DNA from 4 places in the Streptomyces sp. NPDC107471 genome. Region 2 is predicted to be linked to each of the others. Evidence: riboswitches for the same ligand, from Rfam matches in the RefSeq annotation. Region 2 holds a riboswitch; each other region holds the start of a gene.
What was found. A riboswitch is a leader RNA that binds a small molecule or an ion and turns the genes downstream of it on or off. The one in region 2 is predicted to bind cobalamin.
Positions count from the first base shown of each region.

Region 1: linked by a shared signal. The riboswitch ahead of ACZ66S_RS05835 (ribonucleoside-diphosphate reductase subunit alpha) and the one ahead of ACZ66S_RS38295 (ABC transporter substrate-binding protein) in region 2 are both predicted to bind cobalamin.
Region 3: linked by a shared signal. The riboswitch ahead of ACZ66S_RS30095 (cobalamin biosynthesis protein) and the one ahead of ACZ66S_RS38295 (ABC transporter substrate-binding protein) in region 2 are both predicted to bind cobalamin.
Region 4: linked by a shared signal. The riboswitch ahead of nicT (Nickel transporter NicT) and the one ahead of ACZ66S_RS38295 (ABC transporter substrate-binding protein) in region 2 are both predicted to bind cobalamin.

Region 1 covers NZ_JBVJPC010000002.1:205,754-212,873, forward strand. Annotated here, with positions in the region: gene mctP (monocarboxylate uptake permease MctP) at 1-602, shown strand, start outside; gene ACZ66S_RS05830 (GNAT family N-acetyltransferase) at 710-1,213, shown strand; cobalamin riboswitch at 1,266-1,394, shown strand; gene ACZ66S_RS05835 (ribonucleoside-diphosphate reductase subunit alpha) at 1,517-3,889, shown strand; gene ACZ66S_RS05840 (ribonucleotide-diphosphate reductase subunit beta) at 3,889-4,902, shown strand; gene ACZ66S_RS05845 (hypothetical protein) at 4,974-5,507, shown strand; gene ACZ66S_RS05850 (hypothetical protein) at 5,534-5,704, opposite strand; gene ACZ66S_RS05855 (GlxA family transcriptional regulator) at 5,797-6,759, shown strand; gene ACZ66S_RS05860 (bifunctional albaflavenone monooxygenase/terpene synthase) at 6,764-7,120, opposite strand, start outside.
Region 2 covers NZ_JBVJPC010000017.1:39,113-46,232, reverse strand. Annotated here, with positions in the region: gene ACZ66S_RS38325 (L,D-transpeptidase) at 1-450, shown strand, start outside; gene ACZ66S_RS38320 (GNAT family N-acetyltransferase) at 581-1,072, opposite strand; gene ACZ66S_RS38315 (LamG domain-containing protein) at 1,290-2,009, opposite strand; gene ACZ66S_RS38310 (DinB family protein) at 2,609-3,145, opposite strand; gene ACZ66S_RS38305 (hypothetical protein) at 3,579-4,040, opposite strand; gene ACZ66S_RS38300 (hypothetical protein) at 4,202-4,936, opposite strand; cobalamin riboswitch at 5,324-5,499, shown strand; gene ACZ66S_RS38295 (ABC transporter substrate-binding protein) at 5,554-6,606, shown strand; gene ACZ66S_RS38290 (FecCD family ABC transporter permease) at 6,618-7,120, shown strand, end outside.
Region 3 covers NZ_JBVJPC010000009.1:422,440-429,559, reverse strand. Annotated here, with positions in the region: gene ACZ66S_RS30115 (class II aldolase/adducin family protein) at 1-209, opposite strand, end outside; gene ACZ66S_RS30110 (lysozyme) at 355-1,101, shown strand; gene ACZ66S_RS30105 (inorganic phosphate transporter) at 1,255-2,493, shown strand; gene ACZ66S_RS30100 (hypothetical protein) at 2,520-2,741, shown strand; cobalamin riboswitch at 2,872-3,011, shown strand; gene ACZ66S_RS30095 (cobalamin biosynthesis protein) at 3,113-4,054, shown strand; gene ACZ66S_RS30090 (cobyric acid synthase) at 4,051-5,562, shown strand; gene cobN (cobaltochelatase subunit CobN) at 5,559-7,120, shown strand, end outside.
Region 4 covers NZ_JBVJPC010000005.1:402,995-410,114, forward strand. Annotated here, with positions in the region: gene ACZ66S_RS19245 (helix-turn-helix domain-containing protein) at 1-501, shown strand, start outside; gene ACZ66S_RS19250 (permease) at 573-1,616, shown strand; gene ACZ66S_RS19255 (TIGR03943 family putative permease subunit) at 1,613-2,371, shown strand; gene ACZ66S_RS19260 (GAF and ANTAR domain-containing protein) at 2,853-3,812, shown strand; gene ACZ66S_RS19265 (hypothetical protein) at 3,839-4,624, opposite strand; gene ACZ66S_RS19270 (ArsR/SmtB family transcription factor) at 4,695-5,042, opposite strand; cobalamin riboswitch at 5,124-5,329, shown strand; gene nicT (Nickel transporter NicT) at 5,359-6,450, shown strand; gene ACZ66S_RS19280 (hypothetical protein) at 6,437-6,928, opposite strand; gene ACZ66S_RS19285 (ArsR/SmtB family transcription factor) at 7,021-7,120, opposite strand, start outside.

The DNA of each region.
Region 1 (7,120 bases), on a different contig from region 2:
TCGCGGCGATCGGCATCGGAGCCCTCGTCCCGGCGGCCATCATGTCGATCGCGGCCGCGAACCTGTTCACCCGCAACATCTACAAGGACTTCATCAAGCCGGACGCGACCCCGGCCCAGGAGACGAAGGTCTCCAAGCTGGTGTCCCTGCTGGTGAAGGTGGGTGCCCTGGTCTTCGTCCTGACGATGGACAAGACGGTCGCCATCAACTTCCAGCTCCTGGGCGGCATCTGGATCCTCCAGACCTTCCCAGCCCTGGTCGGCGGTCTGTTCACCCGCTGGTTCCACCGCTGGGCCCTGCTCGCCGGCTGGGCCGTCGGCATGGTCTACGGCACGGTCGCCGCGTACGGCGTCGCCTCCCCGACCCAGAAGCACTTCGGCGGCTCGGCGAAGGAGATCCCGGGCATCGGCGAGATCGGCTACATCGGTCTGACGGCGTTCGTGCTCAACGTCCTGGTCACGGTGGTCCTGACCTTCGTCCTGAAGGCGGCCAAGGCCCCCGACGGCGTGGACGAGACCAGCCCGGAGGACTACACGGCGGACGCGGGCGACCCGGGGGTCGAGGTGGAGCTTCCGCCGGCCACTTCAGGAACCTCGCACTGACCCACCCAGGGGCGCGGGGAACTGCGCGAGCAACCACACACAACCGGCAGCGGGCCTCCGAGAGCAAGACCCTCGGCGGCCCGCTCCCTTCGTGCACACTCACCGCCATGAACATACTGATCCGCCCCGCGGAACCCGCCGACTACGAACGCCTCGGCGAGATCACCGCAAGGGCCTACCTGGACGACGGCCTCCTCGCCTTCGGCGGCGAGGACGACTGGTACCTCACCGAACTCAAGGACGTGGCCGAGCGGGCGAGAACCGCGCAGGTCCTCGTGGCCGCAGCCGGCGACCGCATCCTCGGCGGAGTCACCTACGTCCCCGCCGGCGGCCCGCTGGCCGAACTCGCCGGCCCCGGCGAGGCGGAGATCCGCATGCTCGCGGTGTCCCACGAGGCCCGCGGCAAGGGCGTCGGGCAGGCCCTCGTGCAGGCCTGCGTCGACCGCGCGGCGGCCTCCGGCGCGGACCTCGTCCTGTGCACCCAGCCCACCATGCGGGCGGCCCACCGCATCTACGAGCGTCTGGGCTTCACCCGCGTCCCGGAACGAGACTGGCACCCGGTCCCGGAGTCCCCCGACTTCACGCTCCTCACCTACAAGTTGACGCTCTGAAGTCAGCGCGACACAACATATGGGCCTGCTTCCACCACCCGGCACAAGATGTATGCTCATGCTCGCTGTCGCCGCAGGGGAATCCGGTGTGAATCCGGAACTGTCCCGCAACGGTGTACTCATGCGTGCATAAGCGCACATGAGCGTCAGTCCGAGGACCTGCCGACAGTACGCCCGTGCCGCACCGGCCCGGGTGTTCCGACGTCCGGGCCTCGTGGAATGGGCCGGTGGACGCGACGCCCCGCGCGCTCGTGTGCTGCCCCCTGCCCGCAAGGCCCCGTGCCCAGCGAGGGAGAGCCCCACGTGACCATCGCGCCGGCCGATCCGGCTTCAGCGACCACCCCGGTGGACGAGGACGGTCCCGGAACCGCCCTGCTGCGGACCCTGACCGCGCTGACCGCCGACCTCCCCGACGCCGACCCCGGCCGGGTCGCCGCCGCCGCGCTGCGCGGCCGGTCCGCGCGGGGGACCTCCGCCGAGATGATCGCGGAGTTGCGCGAGCTGGCCACCGAGGCGGCGGCCGGTCTCATCTCCGAGGACCCCGCCTACAGCAGGCTGGCCGCGCGGCTGCTGACGATCTCCATCGCGGCCGAGGCCGCTTCGCAGGGCGTCACCTCGTTCACCGGGTCGGTCGCCGCCGGCCACCGCGAGGGCCTCGTCGCCGACCGGACCGCCGAGTTCGTGCGGGTGCACGCGCAAAAGCTCGACGCGCTGGTCGACACCGAAGCCGACGACCGCTTCGGCTACTTCGGCCTGCGCACCCTGCACAGCCGGTACCTGCTGCGGCACCCGATCACCCGCAAGGTCATCGAGACCCCCCAGCACTTCATGCTCCGGGTGGCCGCCGGCCTCGCCGAGGACGACACCGTGCACGCCCTGGACGAAGTCGCCGCGCTCTACGGCCTCATGAGCCGCCTCGACTACCTCCCCTCCTCCCCCACCCTCTTCAACTCCGGCACCCGGCACCCCCAGATGTCGTCCTGCTACCTCCTCGACTCCCCCAAGGACGAGCTCGACTCCATCTACGACCGCTACCACCAGGTCGCCCGCCTCTCGAAGCACGCCGGGGGCATCGGCATCGCGTACTCCCGCATCCGCTCCCGCGGTTCGCTGATCCGCGGCACCAACGGGCACTCCAACGGCATCGTGCCGTTCCTGAAGACGCTGGACGCGAGTGTCGCCGCGGTGAACCAGGGCGGCCGGCGCAAGGGCGCGGCCGCGGTCTACCTGGAGACCTGGCACTCCGACATCGAGGAGTTCCTGGAGCTGCGGGACAACACCGGTGAGGACGCCCGCCGTACGCACAACCTGAACCTCGCGCACTGGATCCCGGACGAGTTCATGCGCCGGGTGAACGCGGACGCCGAGTGGTCGCTCTTCTCACCGGCCGACGTGCCCGAGCTGGTCGACCTGTGGGGCGCGGAGTTCGACGCGGCCTACCGGAAGGCCGAGGCCGACGGGCTCGCGCGCAGGACCATCCCGGCCCGTGACCTCTACGGCCGGATGATGCGCACCCTCGCGCAGACCGGCAACGGCTGGATGACCTTCAAGGACGCCGCCAACCGCACCGCCAACCAGACGGCCCTGCCCGGCCACACGGTCCACTCCTCCAATCTGTGCACGGAGATCCTGGAGGTCACGGACGACGGGGAGACGGCGGTCTGCAACCTGGGGTCGGTGAACCTCGGGGCGTTCGTCGACACGGCGACCGGCGACATCGACTGGGAGCGGCTGGACGCCACCGTCCGTACCGCCGTGACCTTCCTCGACCGGGTCGTCGACATCAACTTCTACCCGACCGAGCAGGCCGGACGGTCCAACGCCAAGTGGCGCCCGGTCGGCCTGGGCGCGATGGGCCTCCAGGACGTCTTCTTCCAACTGCGGTTGCCCTTCGACTCCCCCGAGGCCAAGGCGCTCTCCACCCGGATCGCCGAGCGGATCATGCTCGCCGCCTACGAGGCCTCCGCCGACCTCGCCGAGCGCAACGGCCCGCTGCCGGCCTGGGAGAAGACCCGTACCGCGCAGGGTGTCCTGCACCCGGACCACTACGCCTGCGACCTCACCTGGCCGGAGCGCTGGGCGGCGCTGCGCGAGCGCATGGCCGTCACGGGCCTGCGCAACAGCCTCCTGCTCGCCATCGCGCCCACGGCCACCATCGCCTCGATCGCCGGGGTGTACGAGTGCATCGAGCCGCAGGTCTCCAACCTGTTCAAGCGCGAGACGCTGTCCGGGGAGTTCCTCCAAGTCAACTCCTACCTGGTGGCCGAGTTGAAGAAGCTCGGCGTCTGGGACGCCCGCACCCGTGAGGCGCTGCGCGAGGCGAACGGCTCGGTGCAGGGCTTCGCGTGGATCCCCGAGGACGTACGGGCGCTGTACCGCACGGCGTGGGAGATCCCGCAGCGCTCCCTGATCGACATGGCGGCGGCGCGGACCCCGTTCCTCGACCAGTCCCAGTCCCTGAACCTCTTCCTGGAGACGCCGACCATCGGCAAGCTCTCCTCGATGTACGCGTACGCCTGGAAGTCCGGGCTGAAGACGACGTACTACCTGCGCTCGCGCCCGGCGACCCGTATCGCCCGCGCCGCTCAGGCGACGGTCCCCGTCCAGCAGGCGGTCCCGGAGGACGCCGTCGCCTGCTCCCTGGAAAACCCCGAGTCCTGCGAGGCCTGCCAGTGATGACCACCGAAGCCAAGAACCTTCTCGACCCGGGCTTCGAGCTGACCCTGCGCCCCATGCGCTACCCGGACTTCTACGAGCGCTACCGGGACGCCATCAAGAACACCTGGACCGTCGAGGAGGTCGACCTCCACTCGGACGTCGCCGACCTGGCGAAGCTGTCCCCAAAGGAGCAGCACCTGATCGGCCGGCTGGTCGCGTTCTTCGCGACGGGCGACTCGATCGTGGCGAACAACCTGGTGCTGACCCTCTACAAGCACATCAACTCCCCCGAGGCGCGCCTGTACCTGAGCAGGCAGCTCTTCGAGGAGGCCGTCCACGTCCAGTTCTATCTGACGCTCCTGGACACCTACCTCCCCGACCCGGAGGACCGGGCGGCGGCCTTCGACGCCGTCGAGAGCATCCCCTCGATCCGCGAGAAGGCCGAGTTCTGCTTCAAGTGGATCAACGAGGTCGAGAAGCTGGACCGGCTGGAGTCCCAGGCCGACCGCCGCCGCTTCCTGCTCAACCTGATCTGCTTCGCCGCGTGCATCGAGGGCCTCTTCTTCTACGGTGCCTTCGCGTACGTCTACTGGTTCCGCAGCCGGGGTCTGCTGCACGGTCTCGCCACCGGCACCAACTGGGTGTTCCGCGACGAGACCATGCACATGTCGTTCGCCTTCGACGTGGTCGACACCGTCCGCAAGGAGGAGCCGGAGCTCTTCGACGACCGGCTCCAGCAGCAGGTCACCGACATGCTGGCGGAGGCGGTCGAGGCGGAGCTCCAGTTCGCGCGGGACCTGTGCGGCGAGGGACTGCCGGGCATGAACACCGAGTCGATGCGGCAGTACCTGGAGTGCGTCGCCGACCAGCGTCTGACGCGCCTCGGCTTCGCCCCGGTGTACGGCTCGGAGAACCCGTTCTCCTTCATGGAGCTCCAGGGCGTCCAGGAGCTGACCAACTTTTTCGAGCGGCGTCCGTCCGCGTACCAGGTGGCCGTGGAGGGCACGGTCGACCTGGACGAGGATTTCTGACAGGTTCGCTTCAAAACTCGGTGGATCCGGGTACGCGTGCGGCACGTCTCATCGACGAGGAGGCCACCCCCATGCGCCCTACGACCCACCGCACAGCCCTCGCCCTGGCGGCACTGACCCTGCTGCTCGCGGGGTGCGGGACCGGGGCCGGAAGCGAAGGGGGCGACGGCGACACGGTGTCGCCGCCGCCCTCGTCGTCGTCCCCGCCCCGGTCCGCGTCACCGTCTGCCTCGCCGACACCGTCACCTTCACCGTCGGCCTCGCTGTCGCCGCCGCCGTCGTCGTCCTCGGAGTGCACGGACGCCGCGGAGCTGGACGCCGGTGACAGCGGCAGCACGGTCTGTCTCGCGGTGGGCGAGACCGTCCGTGTCTCGCTGGACGGCACGAAGGACCGCCCCTGGAAACCGGTCAGCACCGAGGGCGGCGGGCTGGAGGCCACCAACAGCGGGATCGTGCTGCTGCCGGGTGACGCGAATGCCGCGTACAAGGCGGTCTCGGCCGGCCGGGTGGAGCTGAGTTCACAGCGCCCCCTGTGCGCGACGGAGACCGGCCGGGTCTCCTGCAAGGGCATTCAGGAGTGGCGGGTCACCGTCCTGGTCACCTGAGCACGACCGCGTCCCCGGCCGACAGGTCAGACCGTGCGAGCGGCCCCGTGGGCGGCCCGGTACTCGCGTGCCTTCCTGATCTGACGGTCGACTCGCTTGTCGTGCACGATCCCGATCACCGAGGGGAGGATCAGGAGGACGAAGATGGCGAAAACAGTCAGCATGGCGATCAGTCCTTCTGTCTGCGCTGAAGTCATGTCACTACTGTCGCGCCGCAGACTCCTTACCAACAGTGGCAGGACTGCCGCACACCCTCGATTTACTGCCAGCCCTGGGGCACACTGGCAGCATGCTGAAGAACGTGGCCGCCGTCGTCCTGGACGGCGTGAACCCCTTCGAGCTCGGAGTCGTCTGCGAGGTCTTCGGGACCGACCGCAGTGACGACGGCCTGCCCGTGTACGACTTCGCGGTCGTCTCGGCCGAGGGCCCCAGGCTGTCCTCCCGGTCGGGCTTCGCCCTGCACCTCGAACACGGCCTGGAGCGGCTGGAGTCGGCCGATCTGATCACCGTGCCGGCCTGCGCCGGCTACGAGACGCGGGAGTTCCCGCCCGAGCTGCTCGACGCCCTGCGGAGCGCGGTCGACCGCGGGGCCCGGGTGCTCAGCGTGTGCTCCGGCGTCTTCGTGCTCGCCGCGGCCGGACTGCTCGACGGCCGGCGCTGCACCGTGCACTGGCATCACGCGGAGGAACTGGCGCGCGCGTACCCGCGGCTGACCGTCGAGCCGGACGTCCTGTACGTCGACGAGGACCCGGTGATCACCTCCGCGGGCACCGCGGCCGGCATCGACGCCTGTCTGCACATCGTGCGCAAGGAGCAGGGCACCGAGGTCGCCAACAAGATCGCCCGGCGCATGGTCGTACCGCCCCACCGGGACGGCGGCCAGGCCCAGTACATCGAGCGCCCGCTGCCCCGGTCCAGGTGCGACACCGTCGGCGAGGTGCTCGTGTGGATGGAGGAGCACCTCGACGAGGAGGTCACCGTCGAGCAGCTCGCCGAGCGCGCGCACATGTCCCCGCGCACGTTCGCCCGCCGCTTCCAGCAGGAGACGGGGACGACTCCCTACCGCTGGATCCTGCGCCAGCGTGTACTGCTGGCCCAACGGCTGCTGGAGGCGACGGACGAGACGGTGGACGCGATCGCGGGCCGCGCCGGGTTCGGCACCGCGGCCGCGCTGCGCCACCAGTTCCTGCGCGCGGTGGGCACCACCCCGAACGCCTACCGGCGCACCTTCCAGGGTCCGGAGGCGGCCTGACCCGTCACCGGGGCACGGGCCGCACCAGGAGCCGGTTCGGTCGCAGGGTGATGCCCGGCCGGGGGGTGTCGTCCGAGCCGGGCACCTGCTCGAAGCGGTACTTCCTCGCCAGCGCCGCCGTGAGGAGCGTGAGCTGGGCCATCGAGAAGTGGTCGCTCGGGCACTTCCGGTTGCCGGTGCTGAACGGACTCATGGCGTGTTTCGGAACCGACCCGGACCGTTCGGGACTCCAGCGCAGCGGGTCGAAAACGGCGCTGTCGTCGAAGGACTTCGCATCGCGCTGGATCGCGTACGGACTGTAGACGATGTCGGCCCCGGCCGGAATGCGATAGCCACCGAGTTCGGTGTCGCGTACCGCCCG
Region 2 (7,120 bases):
GGCGCTCCGGTACGCACCCTGTCCATCAACGCGGGCAGCGCCGAGTACCCGACATGGGACGGCACAATGGCCGTCATCGACAAGCAGGAGAAGGTCCACATGACCTCCTGCAGCGTCGGCATTAGCTGTGACAAGGGCAGCCCCAACTACTACGACCTGACACTGCCCTGGGACATCCACCTCACCCAGTCCGGCACCTACGTCCACTACTCCACCGGCGACCCCAACCCGGGCAGCGGCAGCGCCCGCGGCTCACACGGCTGCGTCCACCTGTCCCTGTCGGACGCCAAATGGTTCTACGGCCAGGTCAAGCAGGGCGACCCCATCACCATCACCGGCTCGCCCCGCGGCAAGGCCCCGGCCGACAACGGCTACGCCGACTTCAATCTGGGATGGGACCAGTGGCTCGCAGGCAGCGCCTCCGGCGAGCAGACGACGACCAGTCTTTAACGCGGTCGGTGGTCCTGGCCGGGGTGAGAGCCGGGGCATGTCACCGGCTGGGCCTGAAGGTGGACCGTGGGCGGCCGCAGCCCCAAGAGATGACGGCCCAGCCGGGCACAGGCGGATACGCTCGGTGACATTACGTCACCGAGGGGATCCGGAACTCGAATGTCGGACGGTCCCACGGCACGGCGGGCGGGTTCGCGGGCTCGGTCCCGGTCCGCACCGCACCCACTCGGTGGTAGAAGTCCTCGGCGGGAAGGTGCGAGATGACCTTGACACGGTCGAGACCCACGGCTTCGGCCTCGGCCCGCATGTGCGCGACGAGCAACCGTCCGATCCCACGTCCTTGTGCCTCGTCGGCGACGAACAACAGGTCAAGCTCCGGTGGAGCGAGGACGAGCGCGTAGAACCCCAGGACCCGACCGCCGTCTTCGTCGCCGCCCACGGCTACGAAGGTGTGGTGGGCCTCGATGTAATCGGGACCGACCCGGTAGCCCGCGACGGCGGCCGCGTACTTGCCCGCGTAGGCCCCTGAGCCACGCACGAGCCGCGTGAGCCGTTTGGCGTCCTGCGCGACCGCCCGCCGTATCGTGACCGGGGGGCTGCTCGGAAAAGTACGTGAACCCATCGGGAGAGTAAATCGCACCGAGGGATGCCTTGCCGCGGCGGGGCGTCTGTCCCCCGGCCCCGGAGCCGCTCGAAGACCGCGGTCGTGGTCACCGGTCTCGGGGAAAAGGACGTCCGCATCCGGAACGTGGCGACGGGTGCACTGACGGCACCGTCGCTGACGGGCGACACGAGCGAGGTACGTGCGGAGGGCGGCCTGCACGCCGGACTCACCCGGGTCAGGCGCCTTCCGCAGGGCGGTCTCCGGACCGGTCTCTCCCGGACAGGTCGTCCGCCGGAAGGCCTTCGGTCGTCCGGGTGACCACGAGACTGCGCACCTCGTACGACATCTCGGCGGTCTCGGGTTCGGGGGCGGGATGGTAGAGGCCCGCGCACACCGACAGGTTGACGATGAGGTAGGCACTCCAGCCGGAGCCCACGCCCCGTCTGTCGGCGAAGATCCGCTCGCCGCCGAGCGTCCACACCACACTGCGCCGGCCGAAGGTCACGCCCAGATCGAGGACGGCCCCTGGACGCACCGCGTCGTGACGGACGTAACTCTGTCCCTGCCGGACATGGTTGGTGAGCTCCAGAAGGTCGGGGTTGTCGGGGTGGTACTCGAAGACGTCGACTTCATTGCCACCGTCCCGCCAGGTCCAGACAGCGGGCCAGGCACCGAGTCCGGTGGGCAGGCGCACCGTGACCTCCAGGTGGTCCCCGGTGCGCACCATGAACCCTTCGGAGCTCCCCTCAGTGGTCAGCAGCCCGGTGTCCCACAAGCCGTCCGCCCTGCGCCGGGCCTTGAACGTCCCCCGTCGGGAGTAATCAGGGTCCGCGGTGAGGTGATCGAGTTTGTTGTCGCCCGGATTGGTCGGCCCTCCGTCCGGATAGGCCCAGGACCGGCCCGCCACCCACTGGCGTTCCGAGGAGAAATCGGCGCTGAACACGACGGCTCTCACCTGCGCCCTCCTTACTATGAGCAACCACTCCGCCCCCGTTGCTTCTCCCGACCGGACCGCCCTTATGCGCCATCCGCCGCACCCGACACGCAATTCAGCCTCCCGGGTGACGAGCCACAGGAGTTGCGACCGGTGAGGGCCGGTGTGTGCGCGTACGTGGCGGTGGAACCGCGTCCACCCCTGGTTCCGCCGGCCGACAGCGACAGCCAGTCACCCCTGAAGCCATCCGCGCCGCCGGAATCGGTCGCACCGGACGAATCCGGTGCCGGAATCAGTGCACGGCGACGCGGGGAGGCCAGGCTCAGCGCGTGTCGTGGCGCACAGCAGCGCTTTCGCCATGGAGAACAAGTCCTGGTCGGGGTGGGTGGGGGGGGAAATGCCCTGCGCTTCTCGGCTGCCTGCCACCGCGAGGTCCTGGCCGCCGAACGCGATCATCGGTACGCCATGGGCGCCGATGGCGGTCTGTGGCCAGGACCGGCCCGCAATCCCCCGGACGGAGCGACCTGTACTCACGGATGCCCGCCTGCCGACCAGGACGGCGCCGATGCGCCACAGGTGGGATGAGGCCTCCATCGAGGGGACGAGGGCGTGGCGGCAGGCTACTCGCCAGTGACGCCGTCGATGGCCTCCCGAAGGAGATCCGCATGGCCGACGTGGCGGGCGTACTCCTCGATCACGTGCTCAAGGACGAACCGCACATCGGTGTCTCCGAACTCCGGGTTCGGCGCGATCCGTGCGACATCGACGGTCACCTTCGAAAATGCCTGCCGCGACTCCTCGCACGCCTTGAGGTAGTCCTCGTAGACATTGCTGGCCGGCGTGGTGTCCAACTCGTCGTACCATTCACCGCCATCAGCGGTGGCGTAGGTCCGATAGGGGAAGAAGCGAGGCATCGTGCCGGCCAAGGTCCGCTGGAACCAGGCACGTTCAACCCCTTGCAGATGCCGCATGAGCCCCAGCAGGGTCAACGCCGACGACTGAACGGGACGTAGCCGCAGTTCTGCCTCCGAGAGCCCCTCGCACTTCCACAGGAAGGTCGCTCGGTGGTAGTCGAGATTCGAGGCGATCACCTCCAGCCAAGGTCCCGAAAGCGCGCGCTCAGGTCGGATGACTTTCTGGACCACGATGTCACTCACGCTGGAATCTCCTCAACGGTCTTCAAGCTTGGTCGCGTACGCACGGGCCCGCGATCCAAGGACCGACCAGCGCCTCCATCGGCCTCTCATGAGCACGTACGCCCAGGAAGACCTCTCTGCGTAGCGGAACTCATCGCTGGATCCCGGTCATGCGCTCCGCAGGACCGCCCGGAGAGGGTCCGAACAGCGGGCCGTGGACTGTACAGCCTCGGCACCCTGCTCATCCCTCGGCCAGGGGCAAGCAGCTCTTCCTCGGCAGTTCCGACGGCAGCCCGGCGACCAACCGCCGTATCCGGCGACTGGGTTCAGCTCGGGAGAGCCGGCCGGCGATCCGGCTCATCAGTCCTTCGAATGCCTCTTGCCAGTGGGCAGGCACCACGCCGGCGCCCGAGGCCGCCGCGTGATCATTGGCTGTCCACACAACACCCCGTGGTCACGGCGGCGTCGGACGCCATCGAAGCCAGTAGTCGGGCCCCTCGACTCGGTAGCGAACGTCGACACCGGCAACGAACCGCAGCTCGCACACGAGCCGACGGGCGCCGGCCGGCGCCAAGCGGTGCGGCGCCAACTGCAGCTCCAGCTCGTCATAGCGGGCATCGACCCCACCGTGGCCCGGATGGCTCTCCTGTCCGACCTCGCCCGCCTCACGGCGCTCATACCACCTGGCGTAGATCGCCCACTGCTGGCGCTCCAGCTCCGCCACCGCCTCGCTTGCGGGCCAGACCTGGTACTCGTGGACATCATGGCTGTGGTCGTAGACGTCCATTTCGAAGTGGTGAGGCTTCCCGTCGATGTCAGCAAGGCCGGCCAACGGTGCGCCGTACCAGTCCGACTCGGTGTACACACGCTCGAAGCCGTCAGCGATCAACTGCTCCTCGCTCCAGATCTCAGCCACGCAGGCAGGCTACCGGCGAGCAGCCTCAACGTTCATGGAGTTGCCCATCGGCCACCGAGTCGAGGGGTCCCCGTCGACGAAACGATCAAGAGGGCTGTATACGGCCGAGCCGGTTTCCGTCTACTGCGACCTGGAACCTCGCTGCCGCTTAGCTGAGTCGGTCACGGAGTCCAACCGGCAACCACCCGCTCCGCCACCGAGAAGTCCGTCCTGTAGTCCGGGCAGACGGCTCGTCCGAACAGATACGCAATGGCGTGAGCCACGCCCGCCTGCCCGTCCGCCATCGCTCGCGTGAACAATCTCCGCGGCAGCCCGTCCAAATCCTGGGTTGGCGTGGGCCGGAGGGGCAGCTTCTCCACCTCTCCCGAGTCGTAGTCGTCGGTACAGCAGAACGACTCGTCCTGTCCGATCACGATGAACATGTTGACGCCGCAGTACGGGCATTCGACCTCGTACTCCCCACTCTGCAGGCCATCCAGGCAGCGATCCCAGATCTCGACGCCCTCGAAGGAGAGCAGAGCCTGCAACAGGTTCACGTACTCCTCAGCCTCGACCGCGCGGCTCAGACGGCGATCGGTGAGACGGTGCAGAACTTCGATCGGGGCCGAGTAGACCGTCAGAGGGCTGTCGGTCTCCGAGAGCCCAGGCGAACAGGACGCTATCGCTCCGGCTGCCAGCAGCACCCAGGCGAGATCTTCGGGGCTGCAGGCGACCGCGATCTCGGCCAGCCGTTGAAGAGCTGCGTAGCTGGCGGGGAAGGCTGTGTCCAACTGCGGACACAGATGGTCCATCACCTCGGACCACACACCACTCGGATCGGCCGCGAAGCGGTCCAGGAGACCACGCACGTGCTCGGCGGAACCACACGCGTCGGTGAGCGTCGACCAATCCGTCATGCGTTCATCCAACCAGGCGGCTCAGGACGGACCGCACCGGGTGAGAACGACTCCGAGACCCTTCACCGAACTGCGGTCAGAGCTGACGCAAGACAGCCAAGAACGGCCGTCCCCGCAGGTACTGAGACATGATCGTCTTCCTGCAGCGAAGGCCGGCCTGACGGAGGGTCTCTCCGACGAAGACGAGATCGCAAACTCCCTACGCCGCCGGCCCAGACCTCACCAGCGATCCGTCGCCCCCATCGGCAGGGGCTGCCCGCAGCAACTGGCCCAGCGGCGACGCGCCTCGCTGGGGGCAGTTGAGGTGTTCGCAGCCGTGGATCGGCCAGAACTCCAGCACCTTTGCTCGCTACTCCGTGGCCGCGCGGTCCGACCGTACGACCGGCTTGATAGCCTCGGCGGGCCAGTCGAGCCACACCCGAGGCCAGGGAATCCGGTGCGAATCCGGAACTGACGCGCAGCGGTGAGGGGGACGGGCGGGGCACGACGCCACTGGGAGACCGGGAAGGCGCCCCGGCCGGACGAACCCGAGTCCGAAGACCTGCTGGCACCTCCGCGCCCCGGCGCGGGGGAAACCCGTAGGCCAGGCTCCGCGAACGAGCCCCGACCCCCGAGGCATGCCCGTGCTCCGCATACCCGCCCACCTCCGTACTCCGGCCCTGCTGCTCACCTCCGCCCTGCTGCTCTCCGCCTGCGGCTCCGCCGACGGCGACGACGCGAAGACCGAGAAGGCCACGGCCGCCGGCTACCCCGTCACCATCGACAACTGCGGTCACAAGACCACCCTGAAGTCGGCCCCGCATCGGGCTGTCTCCCTCAACCAGGGCACCACCGAGATCCTGCTCTCCCTCGGCCTCGCCGACCGCCTGGCCGGTACGGCGACCTGGACCGACCCGGTGATGAAGGGCTTGGAGAAGGCCAACGCCACCGTCCCGCGCCTGGCGGCCAACGCGCCCTCCTTCGAGAAGGTCCTGAACGCCGAACCCGACTTCGTCACCGCCTCGTTCGTCTCCACTCTCGGCGAGGGCGGCGTCGCCACCCGCCGGCAGTTCGAGAAGCTGGGCGTGCCGACCTACGTCTCTCCGTCTGACTGCTCGGCAGGCAAGGACAACGACAGCGGCGGCGACGGCTCGCGCAGCAAGCCGCTCACGCTCGAAGCCGTGTACGGCGAAATACGCGACCTGGCACGGGCGTTCGGTGTCGAGGGGCGTGGCGAGAGGCTCATTGCGGAACTGAAGGGGCGGGTGCGCACGGCCACCGCCGAACTGCACGCCTCCGACGTCTCCCTCATGTACTGGTTCGCCAACTCCCAGTCGCCCTACCTCGCCGGCTGCTGCGGCGCCCCTGGCGCCATCACCCGGGCGGTCGGCGCGAAGAACGCGTTCGCCGACACCCATGACGAGTGGCCGCAGATCGGCTGGGAGACCGTCGCCGACCGTGACCCCGACGTCATCGTCATCGGCGACCTGACCCGCAGGCAGCAGACCGCGGAGACCGCGAAGGCGAAGATGCGGTTCCTGGAGACGAACCCCGCCACCCGCAACCTGAGCGCCGTGAGGAAGAAGCGATACGTCCTGCTGAGCGGGCAGGCGATGAACCCGTCCATCCGCACGGTCGAGGGGATCGAGAAGGTCGCGGCCGGTCTGCGTGACTTCGGGCTCGCCAAGTGAACGTCCGCGCAATGGTGTTGACGGGCGGCGGACTGGTCGCGCTGCTCGCCTCGATCGCCGTCGCCGTGACCATCGGCCCCGCCGACATCTCCACCGGCGATGTGTGGGCGTCCGTGGCGGCCCATCTCGGCTTCGGTGAGCGCTCGTTGGCTCCGCTGCGGGACGGCATCGTGTGGAACCTACGCATGCCGCGGACCCTGCTCGCCGCGGTGTGCGGGGCCGGACTCGCCGTGTGCGGCGCGGTCATGCAGTCCCTGCTGCGCAACCCCCTCGCCGACCCCTTCGTGCTCGGGGTCTCCTCCGGAGCGTCCACGGGAGCGGTCGCCGTGGTGGTCCTGGGTGTGGGCGGGGGCGCGGTGTCCCTGTCGGCAGGTGCCTTCTTCGGTGCGCTGCTCTCGTTCGCCCTGGTGCTGCTGCTCAGCCACACCCTCGGCGGCAGCACCGACCGGGTCGTCCTGTCCGGGGTCGCGGCGATGCAGATGTTCTCCGCGCTGACCTCCTTCATCGTGCTGAC
Region 3 (7,120 bases), on a different contig from region 2:
CGGTCGTAGGGGACGCCCGACGGGGTGACCAGGACCGTGTCCCCGACGCGTACCGAGACGTTGCCGGAGGTGCCGACGACCAGTCCGTCGGTGACCGTCCGGCGGGCCGTGTCGACCAACTCGCCCCAGGCGTCCGCCTCCTCGGCCCGCACCTCGCGCGCGCCGCCCCCGGCACCCCGTACCTCTTGATCCTGCCGTCGCTCAGCCATGCCGTGATCCTGCCAGGGGGTGCCGGGGCGTCGCGAGGGCGGGACTTCGTCCTCCTTGTGCGTCTTGGCCGGAGATCATCCGTAATCCGGGGATCTTCCAGTATCCTCTGGGCTTTGTTCGCACGACGCCGTCCCGGGGGGACACATGGCCCGTGACCGCAGGACCGCCCGTCACCGCATCCGCGCCCTGGCCCTGTCCGTGGCCGTTCTCGCCGTGGGAGGCGCGGCGCTCGCCGGGACGCCCGCCCCGGCGGCGGGCCTGCCCAGGGGACACGACGTCTCCTCGCACCAGAAGACCGTCGACTGGCGCGGGGCCAGGGCCCAGGGCGCCCGGTTCGTCTACGTCAAGGCGACCGAGTCGACCGACTACCGCAACCCGCACTTCGGGCGGCAGTACGACGGGGCGCGGGCCGCCGGGATCCTTCGCGGGGCGTACCACTTCGCGCTGCCGGACAGGTCCTCGGGCCGGGCGCAGGCCGCGTACTTCGTGCGCAACGGCGGCGCCTGGTCGGCGGACGGCCGGACGCTGCCGCCCGCGCTCGACGTCGAGTACAACCCGTACGACAGGAAGCACCGGTGCTACGGCCTGAGCAGGGCGCGAATGGTCGGCTGGATCAGGTCGTTCAGCGACGAGGTCGAGCGGCGCACCGGGCGCCGGCCGGTGATCTACACGACCGCCCATTGGTGGAACGCCTGCACGGGCGGCAGCGGCGCCTTCGCCGCGGACCACGCGCTGTGGGTGGCCCGGTACGCGGCGGACGTGGGTGCGCTGCCCGGCGGGTGGTCGTACTGGACCATCTGGCAGTACGACCACAGCGGCAGCCTGCCGGGTGACCAGAATCTCTTCAACGGGTCCCTGCGGCAGCTCGAGAGGTTCGCCGCCGGGACCTAGCCGTGGGGCGCATGGGTCGAAAGGGGGCAGCGGTGTTCGGCAAAGCCATAGCCGAAGACTCCGGTCACCGAGCGGCCCGCCCCAGTTCACCTTCCGTTCATCCAGGTTACCTACCTTCAACGTGCCAATGACCTCGAACGATTGCCTGGGTAAATGGAAAACTTCTCGCTGATCCTCGCGATTGTGGTGGTAACCGCACTCGCGTTCGATTTCACGAACGGTTTTCACGACACCGCCAACGCGATGGCCACCACCATCTCGACCGGTGCGCTCAAGCCCAAGGTCGCGGTGGCCATGTCCGCCGTGCTGAACCTTGTGGGCGCCTTCCTCTCGGTGGAGGTCGCCAACACGATCTCCAAGGGTCTCGTCGACGAGACCGGCATCCGTCCCGAGGTCATCTTCGCCGCCCTGGTCGGCGCGATCCTCTGGAACCTGCTGACCTGGCTGGTGGGACTGCCCTCCAGCTCCTCGCACGCCCTCATGGGCGGTCTGATCGGCGCCACCATCGCCTCGGCCGGCTTCGGCGCCGTCCACGGCGACGCGCTCGTCACCAAGGTCCTGATCCCGGCGGTCGCCGCGCCGATCGTCGCGGGCGTCGCCGCCATGCTGGCCACCCGGCTCTCCTACTCACTGGGCAAGAAGGCCGACGGCAAGGCCGCCGCCAAGGGCTACCGCACCGGCCAGATCGCCTCGGCCGGCCTGGTCTCGCTCGCCCACGGCACCAACGACGCGCAGAAGACGATGGGCATCATCACCCTCGCCCTGGTCGCCGGCGGCGCCGTCGCCCCCGACTCCGACCCGCCCACCTGGGTCATCCTCTCCGCGGGTCTCGCCATCGCGCTCGGCACCTACCTCGGCGGCTGGCGCATCATCCGCACCATGGGCAAGGGCCTGACCGACCTCCAGCCGCAGCAGGGCTTCGCCGCCCAGACCAGCGCGGCCACGGTCATCCTGGCCTCCTCGCACCTCGGCTTCTCCCTGTCCACCACGCACTCCGTCTCCGGTTCGGTGATGGGCGCGGGCCTCGGCCGCAAGGGCGGGGTCGTGCGCTGGTCGACGGCCACCCGGATGTTCGTGGCCTGGGGCCTCACGCTCCCGGCGGCGGCCCTGGTGGGCGCGCTGGCCGAGTCGGTCACCGACCTCGGCGACTGGGGCACGGCGGTCGTGGCGGTCTTCCTCATCGCCTCCAGCGCGGCGATCTGGAAGATCTCGCGGCGCGAGGTCGTGGACGCGTCGAACGTCAACGCGACCGACGAGCCGGCCGGCGTGGTGACCACGGCCATCGCCGCCGTGATCCCGCCGCCCGCGGGTCCCGTGGCCGAGGAACTCACGGCCACGATCCCGGCCCCGCCCGCCACGACGGAACCGGCCGCCCCGCCGGCCGCCGTCTGAGCCCGCAGTCCTAAGGAAGCCTCACCATGCAGATCGACTGGGAAGCACTCGGTTCCGTCTTCGGCGTCAGCCTCGTCGTCACCGTGGGCCTCGTGGCCCTGTTCACCCTCGGCATCATGGGCCTCTCCCGTCAGGAGCGGGCCACGGCACAGGGCGGCTCGGCCGCCCTCGCGGTCACCGGCGCCTACGCCTGCTTCGCGGCGTGCACGGCGGCGGTGGCGTACGGGATCTATCTGATCGTGGCCTGACGGCACTCCCGTCACTCGACGGCCGGGCGGGCACGGAACCTCGGTTTCCGTGCCCGCCCGGCCGTCTTCCATGACCGGCGATGTGGGGTTCTGCACACTCCCCCGCCGCAGGTCAACAGCAAGTTGACGGGTCTCGAAGGCCCGTGGTGGACTGCCGGAGCCATATACGGCGGCAGAAGAGGAAGCCGGTGCGAATCCGGCGCGGTCCCGCCACTGTCACCGGGGTAGACACCCCCGGGAGCCAGGAACTCTCGCCGCCGGACTCGTCGAACCAGGGCGTGGACACCCTGAGTGAGGACATGACGCGATGCTCGCCTGCCGATCGACCAGCAGTACCAGGCACTTGAACGACCCCGCGATCGGCTGACCCGATGCGAGCCGATCGCGTTTTCGCGTACGGCGCTGCCGCCGGTCTGATCGGTGACCTCCTGCTCGGCGACCCCCGTCGCGGGCATCCGGTCGCCGCGTTCGGGCGGGCCGCCGGGGCCGTGGAGCGGGTGCTGTGGCGGGACCACCGGGGCTGGGGCGCGCTGCACACCGCCGTGTGCGTGGGCGGCGCGGTCGCCCTCGGCGCCGCCGCGGAGCACGCCGTACGTCCGTCCCGTGCCGCCTCCGTCGTGCTCACCGGCGCCGCCACCTGGGCCGTCGTGGGCGGGACTTCGCTGGTGCGGGAGGCCCGGCACATCGGACGGGCGCTGGCGGCCGGGGACGTCGAGGCGGCCCGGGCCCGGCTGCCCCATCTGTGCGGGCGGGACCCGCAGGCCCTGGACGCCGACGGGATCGCGCGGGCGGTCGTGGAGTCCGTTGCCGAGAACACCTCCGACGCCGTCGTGGGGGCCCTGGTGTGGGGGGCCGTCGGCGGGGTGCCGGGGCTGCTCGGGTTCCGGGCCGTGAACACGCTGGACGCCATGGTGGGTCACAAGTCGCCCCGGTACCGGCGTTTCGGGTGGGCCTCGGCCCGGCTCGACGACCTCGCCGGGTGGCCGGGGGCGCGGCTGACCGCCGTGCTCGCCACGCTCGCCGGAGACGATCCGCGGGGTGCCGTGCGGGCCTGGCGGGAGGACGCGCACCGGCATCCGAGCCCCAACGCCGGTCCGGTGGAAGCCTCGTTCGCGGGGGCGCTGGGCGTCAGGCTCGGGGGGACCCTCTCGTACGCGGGGCGGGTCGAGCACCGGCCGGTGCTGCACCGGGAGGGGCGTGCCGTCGCCCCGTACGACATCGAGCGCGCGGCGCGGTTGTCGCGGCGGGTCGGGCTGCTCGCGCTCGGCGTCGGTGCCGTGGCGCGGGCCTTGGTGAAGGGGCGCAGCGCATGACGGGTGGAGGGCTTCTCGTCGCCGGTACCACCTCCGATGCCGGCAAGAGCGTGGTCACCGCCGGGATCTGCCGGTGGCTCGTGCGGCAGGGGGTGAAGGTCGCGCCGTTCAAGGCGCAGAACATGTCCCTCAACTCCTTCGTCACGCGCGAGGGCGCCGAGATCGGGCGGGCCCAGGCCATGCAGGCGCAGGCCTGCCGGGTCGAGCCGACCGCGCTGATGAACCCCGTGCTGCTCAAGCCCGGTGGCGAGCAGAGCAGTCAGGTCGTGCTGCTCGGGAAGCCGGTGGGAGAGATGAGTGCCCGCGGGTATCACGGCGGGCGGCAGCAGAAGCTGCTCGGGACGGTGCTCGACTGTCTCGCGGAGTTGCGGGGCACGTATGACGCGGTGATCTGCGAGGGGGCCGGGAGCCCGGCCGAGATCAACCTGCGGCGGACCGACATCGTCAACATGGGCATCGCCCGCAATGCCCGCCTTCCGGTGCTCGTCGTCGGTGACATCGACCGCGGTGGGGTCTTCGCCTCGTTCTTCGGGACCGTCGCGCTGCTCAGTCCCGAGGATCAGGCGCTCGTCGCCGGGTTCCTCGTCAACAAGTTCCGGGGTGACGTCTCGTTGCTGGAGCCGGGGCTGGACATGCTCCAGGGCCTCACCGGGCGGTCCACGTACGGTGTTCTGCCCTTCCGGCACGGCCTCGGGATCGACGAGGAGGACGGACTGAGAGTGTCCCTGCGCGGGACGGTCCGGGAGTCCGCGGTGAGCCCTCCCGTGGGTGAGGACGTGCTGCGGGTCGCCGTCTGCGCGATCCCGCTGATGTCCAACTTCACTGACGTCGACGCCCTGGCCGCCGAACCGGGTGTCGTGGTGCGGTTCGTGGACCGGCCGGAGGAGCTGGCCGACGCCGACCTCGTCGTGATCCCCGGAACCCGCGGGACCGTCCGCGCGCTGGAGTGGCTGCGGGAGCGGGGGCTCGCGGACGCCATCGGACGCCGGGTCGCCGAGCGGCGGCCCGTCCTCGGCATCTGCGGCGGCTTCCAGATCCTCGGCGAGCACATCGAGGACGAGGTCGAATCGCGCGTCGGCGCGGTCGACGGACTCGGAGTCCTGCCCGTGCGGGTGCGGTTCGCACGGGAGAAGACCCTCACCCGGCCGGTGGGGGAAGCCCTCGGCGAGCGGGTCGAGGGGTACGAGATCCATCACGGGGTCGCCGAGGTCGGCGGCGGTGTCCCCTTCCTCGACGGCTGCCGCGTCGGCCAGACCTGGGGCACGCACTGGCACGGCTCGCTGGAGTCGGACGGCTTCCGGCGGGCCTTCCTGCGGGAGGTGGCGGCCGCCGCGGGCCGCCGGTTCGCACCGGCCCCCGACACGTCGTTCGCCGGGCTGCGCGAGGAGCAGCTCGACCGGCTCGGCGACCTGATCGAACAGCACGCGGACACGGACGCGCTGTGGCGGCTCATCGAGTCCGGCGCGCCGCAAGGACTGCCTTTCATTCCACCGGGAGCGCCCGCATGAGCACAGTGTTGTTGTTGTCGACCGCCGACACGGACCTGTTGGCGGCCCGGGCCGCTTCCGGTGCCTCGTACCGGATCGGGAACCCGACCCGGGTCGACGTCGCGCAGGAGCTGCCGGCGCTGATCGAGGGCGCGGACATCGCCGTCGTACGGCTGCTCGGCGGCAAGCGGGCCTGGGAGGACGGGCTCGCCGCGCTGCGGGCCTCCGGCATCCCGACCGTCCTGCTCGGGGGCGAGACCGTGCCGGACGCCGAGTTGATGGCCGAGTCGTCCGTGCCGGCCGGTGTCGTGGCCGAGGCGCTCAGGTACCTCGTCGAGGGCGGGCCCGCCAACCTGGCGGAACTCGCCCGGTTCCTGTCCGACACCGTGCTGCTGACCGGTGAGGGCTTCGTCGAGCCGCGGAAGATGCCGGAGTACGGCGTCCACGGCTCCCCCGTGCGGGACGACGGCCGCCCCACCGTCGGTGTGCTCTTCTACCGGGCCCACGAACTGAGCGGCAACACCGGCTTCGTGGACACGCTGTGCGAGGCCATCGAGGCGAAGGGCGCCAACGCCCTTCCGGTGTACTGCGGTTCACTGCGCGGGGCCGACCCCGGGCTCTACGAGATCCTCGCCGGGGCCGACGCCCTCGTGGCCACCGTCCTCGCCGCCGGCGGCACCCACGCCTCGCAGGCCTCGGCCGGTGGTGACGAGGAGGCGTGGGACATCGGAGCCCTGGCCGACCTCGACGTGCCGGTGCTGCAGGGGCTCTGCCTGACGACGTCCAGGGCGGCCTGGGACGAGTCCGACGCGGCCCTGTCCCCCATGGACGCGGCGATGCAGGTCGCCATCCCGGAGTTCGACGGACGCCTGATCACCGTGCCGTTCTCCTTCAAGGAGCAGGGCCCGGACGACGTGCCGGTGTACGTGGCCGACCCGGAGCGGGCCGCGCGGGTCGCCGGGATCGCCGTACGGCACGCGGTGTTGCGGCACAAGCCGAACGCCGAGAAGAAGCTCGCGCTGGTCTTCACCGCGTATCCGACCAAGCACTCACGGGTCGGCAACGCGGTGGGTCTCGACACGCCGGCCTCCGCGGTGCGGGTGCTGGACGCGCTCCGGGACGCCGGGTACCTCGTGGAGGGGTACCCCGACAACGGCGACGAGCTCATCCACCGGCTCATCGAGGCCGGCGGTCACGACGTCGAGTGGCTCACCGAGGACCAGTTGGCCGCCGCGCCCGCTCGGGTGCCGCTCGCCGACTACCGGGCGTGGTTCGACCGGCTGGACCCGTCGTTGCGGGACGCGATGCTGGAGGCGTGGGGCGAGCCGCCGGGCTCGCTGTACGTCGACGGGGACGACATCGTGCTGGCCTCCCTCCAGTTCGGGAACGTCGTCGTGATGATCCAGCCGCCGCGCGGCTTCGGGGAGAACCCGATCGCGATCTACCACGACCCGGACATGCCGCCGTCGCACCACTACATGGCCGCCTACCGGTGGCTGGACCACTCGTTCGGCGCCGACGCGGTCGTCCACATGGGCAAGCACGGCACGATGGAGTGGCTGCCGGGCAAGGGGCTCGG
Region 4 (7,120 bases), on a different contig from region 2:
TGCCACTGGATGCGCGGCTACGTCTACGCGCAGAACGGCGAACTGGAGCGCGCCGAGGACGAGTTGCGGCAGGCCCTCGCCATGCTCTCCGCCAAGCGGGCCGCCCTCTACTCCAGCCAGGCCGCCGTAGAGCTCGCCGACGTGCTGCACCGGCGCGGCAAGTCCGACGAGGCCGCCGCCCTGCTCCAGGAGGTGCTCAGCGACCTCAGTTCCGAGCGCGGGGCGCTGCACTCCGCCGCCGCCCACCGCCTCCTCGGGATCATCGCCGAGGACGCCCGGGACACCGAGGCCGCCGAGGAGCACTACGTCCGTGCCCTGAGCCTCCTGGAGCGGGCCGGCGCCGCCGGTGACCTGGCCGACCTGTGCCGGCTGCTGGGCGATCTGCTCCGCCGTACGGGACGTGTGGAGGCGGCCCTGGACGCGTACCGGACCGGCCTCGGACACCGGACGGCCCCCGGCACCACCACCCTGGGACCCGCACCCGCACAGCCGCCTCTATGACCCTTCCGGGCCTGTGCACAGGGGCGTCCGGTTAGCCTGCCCGGGACGGACGAGCGGGTGGGGCACAGCGCGTGGAAGACCAGAGGACGGTGACCGGACGGACCGGGGCCGGACGGACCGTGGCCGAGGGGCTGCGGTTCGTCGCGCTCGGCGTGCGCGTGCTGGTCCACGTCACGCTCGGCGGCGCGGCGCTGCTCGCCGTGGCCACCGTCGCCTCGGTCCTCGGACCCACCCTCGCCCTGGACCTCTACACTCCGCCCGTGGCCGCCTGGTGGACCGTGTTCACCGCGGTCGCGGTCCAGGGCGTGCCCTTCCTCCTGCTCGGCACCGTCGTCTCCGCCGCGATCGGCGCGTTCGTGCCGGAGCGGGTCTTCACCCGGCTCCTGCCGCGCAACCAGGCCCTCGCGGTGCCGGTGGCGGGCGCGGCCGGGGTCGTGCTGCCGGGCTGCGAGTGCGCCTCGGTGCCGGTGGCCGGGAGCCTCATGCGGCGTGGGGTGGCCCCGGCGGCGGCGCTCGCCTTCCTGCTGTCCGCGCCCGCGATCAACCCCGTGGTGCTGGTCGCGACCTCCATCGCGTTCCCCGGGCAGCCCGGGATGGTGCTCGGCCGGCTGGTCGCCTCGCTCACCACGGCCGTGGTGATGGGCTGGCTGTGGGCGAGGTTCGGGCGCGAGGAGTGGCTGCGGCTGCCGAAACGATCAACCGGGGCGTCCCCCCGGGGGCTGCGGGCCTTCGGCACCGGGCTCCAGCACGACTTCCTGCACGCGGGCGGCTTCCTGGTGCTCGGCGCGGCGGCCGCGGCGACCTTCAACATCGCGGTCCCGCGCTCGGTGCTCGACCTCTTCACCGGCTCGGCCTGGCTGTCGGTGCTGCTGCTCGCCGTCCTCGCGGTGGTGCTGTGCGTGTGCAGCGAGGCGGACGCGTTCGTGGCCGCCTCGCTCAGCGGCTTCTCGCCGACCGCGAAGCTGGCCTTCATGGTCGTGGGACCGATGGTCGACCTCAAGCTGATCGCCCTCCAGGCGGGCACCTTCGGGCGGGCCTTCGCCGTCCGCTTCTCCTCCGTCACCTGGGCGGTGGCCCTGCTGAGCAGCGTGCTCGTCGGGTGGTGGCTGCTGTGAGGCGCTACGGCCCCTGTCTGCTGCTCGTCCTCGTCGGCGCGGCGGTCCTGCGGATCTCGCTCCTGAGCGAGCTGTACCTGCGGTACGTGCAGGCGGGGCTGCGGCCCTACCTGGTGGTGTCCGGCGTGGCGCTGGTGCTGCTGGGCGCGTGGACGGCGGTCGTACGGCGGACCGGGCACGCGACGGAGGAGGCGGAGGAGGACGAAGGGGCGGCCGACGGTCACGAAGCCGGTCACGGTCACGCACACGGTGCCGCCGGTCCCCGGGTCGCCTGGCTGCTCACCCTGCCCGCCCTCGCCCTGCTGCTCTTCCCGCCGCCCGCGCTCGGCTCCTACAGCGCCGAGCGCGAGGCGGCACAGCGCGCGGCCCAGGGCGTGGGGACCTTCCCGGCCCTGCCCGCCGGGGACCCGGTCGAGCTCACCCTGGGGGAGTTCTCCTCGCGGGCGATATACGACAGCGGGCACTCCCTGAAGGGCCGTACGGTCCGGATGACCGGGTTCGTGACCCACGGCGACGACGGGACCTGGTACCTCACCCGGCTCTCCGTCACCTGCTGCGCGGCCGACGCCACCACCAGCAAGGTCGAGGTGCGCGGCGCCGCGGACGGGGCCCCGCCGGTCGACACCTGGATCACCCTCACCGGCACCTGGCACCCCGAGGGCGCCCTCGGCACCGACAGCGCCTGGCCGCCCGTCGTGGACGCGAGCGCGGTGCGGCGGGTGCGGGAGCCGGCCGATCCGTACGAGAAGCGCTGACCGGATGCCGGGCGGTCGCCGACCTCCTGGGGGACGGCGACCGCCACGGTGGGGACACACGCCGCCAGGCGCGGTCCTCCGGGAAGGTCCCCGGCCCGCTCGGGACGGCGGGAGGCGCCCCGGTCGGCGTCGCGGAACAGGGACGAGGAGCACGGCCCGGCCCGGTTCGGGGCCGACAGGGCAGGAGGGGGCGGGGCGCGGGGCGGCTCGGGCACGCTTCGACGCGGTGCGGCCGCTCCCTGACCGTCATCGAAGACCGTAATGAATCGGTGTGCGGTCTGTGAAGGGCGCGCGGGGCGACTCGCGTTGCCCGGCGGCCGGGCCCGCCGCCGCTCCGGCTCCGGCGTTTCGCCCCGTGGACGAGGGGTAGCCGGGCGGTGCCCCTGGGCGGGAGGACCACGAGCGGCGCCCCCCGCTCCCGGTGACTCTGCCCGGGGGCCGACGACGGACAGTCCCGCGCTGACCGAAGGAGGCGGTGACCGTGCGGCCCAGGGACGCCCACGGCGACGCCCACGGCGACGAGCCGGGTCGATCCCCCGGGTCGGCGGGCGAGGCCGGCACCTGCGCCACCCCGGGCGACGGCACCGGTTCGTTCGCGCCGCCGGGAGCCGGGCCGCGCCGGGCGGAGCCCGAACGGCAGGGCGGCCGGGAGCCGGGCCGGGGCGGCGGGGGCGAGCGCGAGACCCTGCCGCCGCGTGCGGGCGGCCACGACGGAGCCGGGCCGCGGCCGGTGCGGGACCAGGTGCGGGTCGCCGACGTGATCGCGGCGGGGGTGCGGGGCGCCGAGCCCGCGGAGATCCCGGGCCGGTTGTGCGCGGCCGCCGTCGAACTGCTGCCGGTGGCCGGGGCGAGCGTGTCACTGCGCAGCAACGGCATGCCGGTCCAGCTCAGCTCCAGCAACGACCGGGCCGCACATCTGTCGGACCTTCAGGCCACCCTGGGGGACGGGCCCTGTACGGCCGCGGCGGCGGCCGGCGCCGCCGTGTTCGCCACCGACCTGACCCGCGACCCGGCCGCGGTCCGCTGGCCGGTCTTCGCCCAGCAGGCCACCGCCGCCGGGATACGGGCCGTGTACTCGATGCCGCTCGGCAACGACTCCCTGTGCGTGGGCACCCTCGACCTCTACCGCGACGCCCCCGGCGAGCTCACCCGGCGCGAGCTGCGTGTCGCCGAACTCGTGGCCAGTGTCATGACGGTGGCCCTGATGGCCCTGCCCCGGGGGGACGAGAACGGCCCCGACGGCGACGACCCCTGGCTCAGCGGACTGGCCACCGCGCACGACGAGGTCTACCAGGCCGTCGGCATGATCATGGTGCAGCTCGGCGTCGACTCGGACGAGGCGCTGGCCCGGCTGCGCGCGCACGCCTTCGCGCACAGCCGCAGCGCGCTCGAGGTGGCCCACGACGTCGTCCGGCACCGCAAGCGGTTCGACCGGGACTGACCGCTCACCGTCCGCTCAACGACCGTTCACACCTGCACCCGCCCCTGTCTGCGCACCTCCGCCAGCCGCTCGGCGCCCAGTTGGACGACCGCCTGCGTGGCGTCCGTCTGCACGTCGCCGAAGCCGCCGTTGGTCACGCTGATCGCGTCCTCCCCCACGCGGAGCGCGGCGACGTCCAGGGTGAGGGTCGTCGGCTCGCCGTCCGGCGACTCCCCGGTCAGCAGCACCCGCAGCCCCTGCCGGGCGTCCCCCGCCTCCGGCAGGGACAGCTCGGCGACCTGCACCCCGAGGACCGCCCCCGTGGTCGTGGTGGCCGCGAACTGCGAGCACGTGCGCGGCAGGGTCCTGAGCCAGGCCAGGGTCCGGTCGATCTCCGCCGGGGGGCGCGCGAGCACCTGGTAGCGCATCTGGGCCTGGTTCCACTCGTCGTCCATCCCGACGACCGCGCCGGGCCGGGCGTCGGCGCCGAACAACTCGTCGGCGTACAGGGCGTCGAGCAGCCGCTGGCACTCCCGCCGGTCGGCCTTCGCCTTCAGCACCTCGTCGTGCCAGGTGGCCACCCCCTGGGTCGGTGTCCACGGCTCACCGAGGTCCGCGTCGGTGACGAGCGCGGCCCGCGCCATCGCCTCGGTGAGGGCCGAGGACGGGCCGGAGGACGCCTTCGGGGACGGCGGCGGTGCGCTGCTCGGCGGTGTGATCGACGGCCTCGGGGCGGTCGGCGGCGTGGAGAGCGCGGAACAGGCGGTGGCGGCCAGGAGCCCGGACAGGGCGACCGCGGAGGCGGCGGCGCGGGTGGCGCGGGGCGGGGTCATGCTTCAGGTGATCACCGGGTGCCGGGACGTCACCAGCGGTCCGGGCCGTACGGGTTACGCGGTCACCCCTTCAGGAGACCTGCTGCAACAGCCCGCGCACCGCCTCGTCCACCACCCGGTACCGCACGACCCGGCCCTCCTTCTCCCCGGCCACCACCCCGGCCGCCCGCAGCAGCCGCAGCGCCTGGGAGACGGCGGGGTCGTTCATGCCGGTCGCGATCGCGAGGTCGGAGACGGCCAGCGGGCCGGTGCGGTGCAGGGCGAGCAGCAGGGACAGCCGGTTGGGGTCGGCGAGCAGGGCGAAGCGGTCGGACCAGGTGCGGACGTGTCCCGGGTCGCCGATCGCGGCGATGGCGTCGCACACCCGGTGTCCGTCGATGGTGCGGCGGTCGGCTCGGTCGGCCGGGACGAGGTGCATGGCGCACATCCTCGCAGGCGGCCATGTGTGATCTTCCATACCTGCGCAGGTGTGCAGCTATGCAGGAACCCCCGGCCCCGCCTACGGTGGGCGGGCCGTGGTGCTCGGGAAACCGGTGACGACCCCTCAAAGGTCCATACCGGTGCGGCCCTCGCCACTGTGATCGGGGAGTCTCCCTCCCACGTCCCTCGCGGGACAGCCACTGGCCGTGACCATCAGGCCGGGAAGGCGGGCCGGGAGACGTACGACCCGTAAGCCAGGAGACCGGCCACGGCAGCTCACGCGTTCATCCACGAGGTGCTGGAGTGACCACCGTATGACCGACCCTGCCCTGCCCAAGGTCTCCGCCTCGTTCCGCTGGCGGCGCGAGGACACCGTGAAGACGGCCGGTCTGATGGCCGCGATAGCCGCGCTGCACGTCCTCGCCTTCGGCATCCTGTTCCTGCTCGTCGTCCCCGGCCACTACGAGGTCGGCGACAAGGCCTTCGGCATCGGGCTCGGCATCACGGCCTACACCCTCGGGATGCGGCACGCCTTCGACGCGGACCACATCGCCGCGATCGACAACACCACCCGCAAGCTGATGGCGGACGGCCAGCGGCCGGTGTCGGTGGGGTTCTGGTTCGCGCTCGGCCACTCCAGTGTGGTGGTCCTGCTCGCCGCGCTCATCGCGGGCGGCACCCAGCTCGCCGGCAAGGTCATGAACGAGGGCTCGGGCACCCACCAGGCCCTGGGCTTTCTCGGTACGACGATCTCCGGCACGTTCCTCTACCTCATCGCCGCCCTCAACCTGGTCGCCCTGGTGGGCATCCTGAGGGTCTTCCGGGCGATGCGGGCGGGGTCCTACGACGAGCGGGAACTGGAGCAGCACCTCGACTCGCGCGGGTTCATGAACCGGGTGCTCGGCCGGCTCACCAGGTCCATCACCCGGCCGGGGCAGATGTACGCGCTGGGCTTCCTGTTCGGGCTCGGCTTCGACACCGCCACCGAGGTCACGCTGATGGTGATGGCCGGCTCGGGCGCGGCCGCCGGACTGCCCTGGTACGCCATCCTCTGCCTGCCGCTGCTGTTCGCCGCCGGCATGAGCCTGTTCGACACCCTCGACGGCACGTTCATGAACTTCGCCTACCAGTGGGCCTTCTCCAACCCCGTCCGCAAGGTCTTCTACAACCTCGCCATCACCGGGCTGTCCATCGCGGTCGCCTTCTTCATCGGCACGATCGAGCTCGTCGGCGTGCTGCACGACAAGCTCGACCTCACCGACGCCCTCACCACCTGGATCGCCGACATCGACCTCGACAACGTCGGCTACGTCATCGTCGGCCTGTTCGTGGTGGTGTGGGCGGCGGCGATCGCCTACTGGCGGCTCGCGAAGGTGGAGCAGCGCTGGGGCGTCAGCAGTTCTTGAGGGACCAGATCGGGCTCCAGTTGTAGGAGTTGCTGCTGCCGCCCGCCGGTACCGAGGTGACGGTGCCACCGTCCTGGCCGTAGAAGCGGGCGGTCGCACCGCCGGTCTGGGAGTTGCGGTAGGAGCCGGTGCCGACCCAGTTGGACAGGGTGTAGGTGTCGCAGTAGTAGAAGTAGTAGACGACGTAGTTGCCCTGCGTGGCGTCCCAGGTCGCGGTGCACAGGTTGCCGCTCTCGCAGGTGATGGACTCGCGGGCGGCCACGTGCAGGATCTTGTTGGGCTTCGGCCAGGCCGTGGGCGGCTCGGCGGCCGCTCCCGCGGGCAGCGCCGAGGCGGGCGGTGCGGCCGGCATGGTCAGGACCTGGCCGAAGTCCCGGTTGTCCGGGGCGGCGCCGGCGGGCCCGGCCGTGAACACGGCCGTCAGCGCCAGGCCCAGGACCCCGAGGCCGGCGAGCAGAGTACGTCGTGTGTCGCGCATGTGGTGTCGAACCCCCTGTGGGAAAAGGACATCCTTCGCGATCACAGGCTGGCTCCGACGCGCCGGTTCCCGCCACACCCTGAAGCCGTGCCTTAAACGGAGCCCGTCCCTTCGAGCAGGGCACGTCCGGCGGGTGTGACGGTGTGCAGCACATGCCGGCCGCGGCGCACGCTCAGCAGCAGTCCCGCCCGG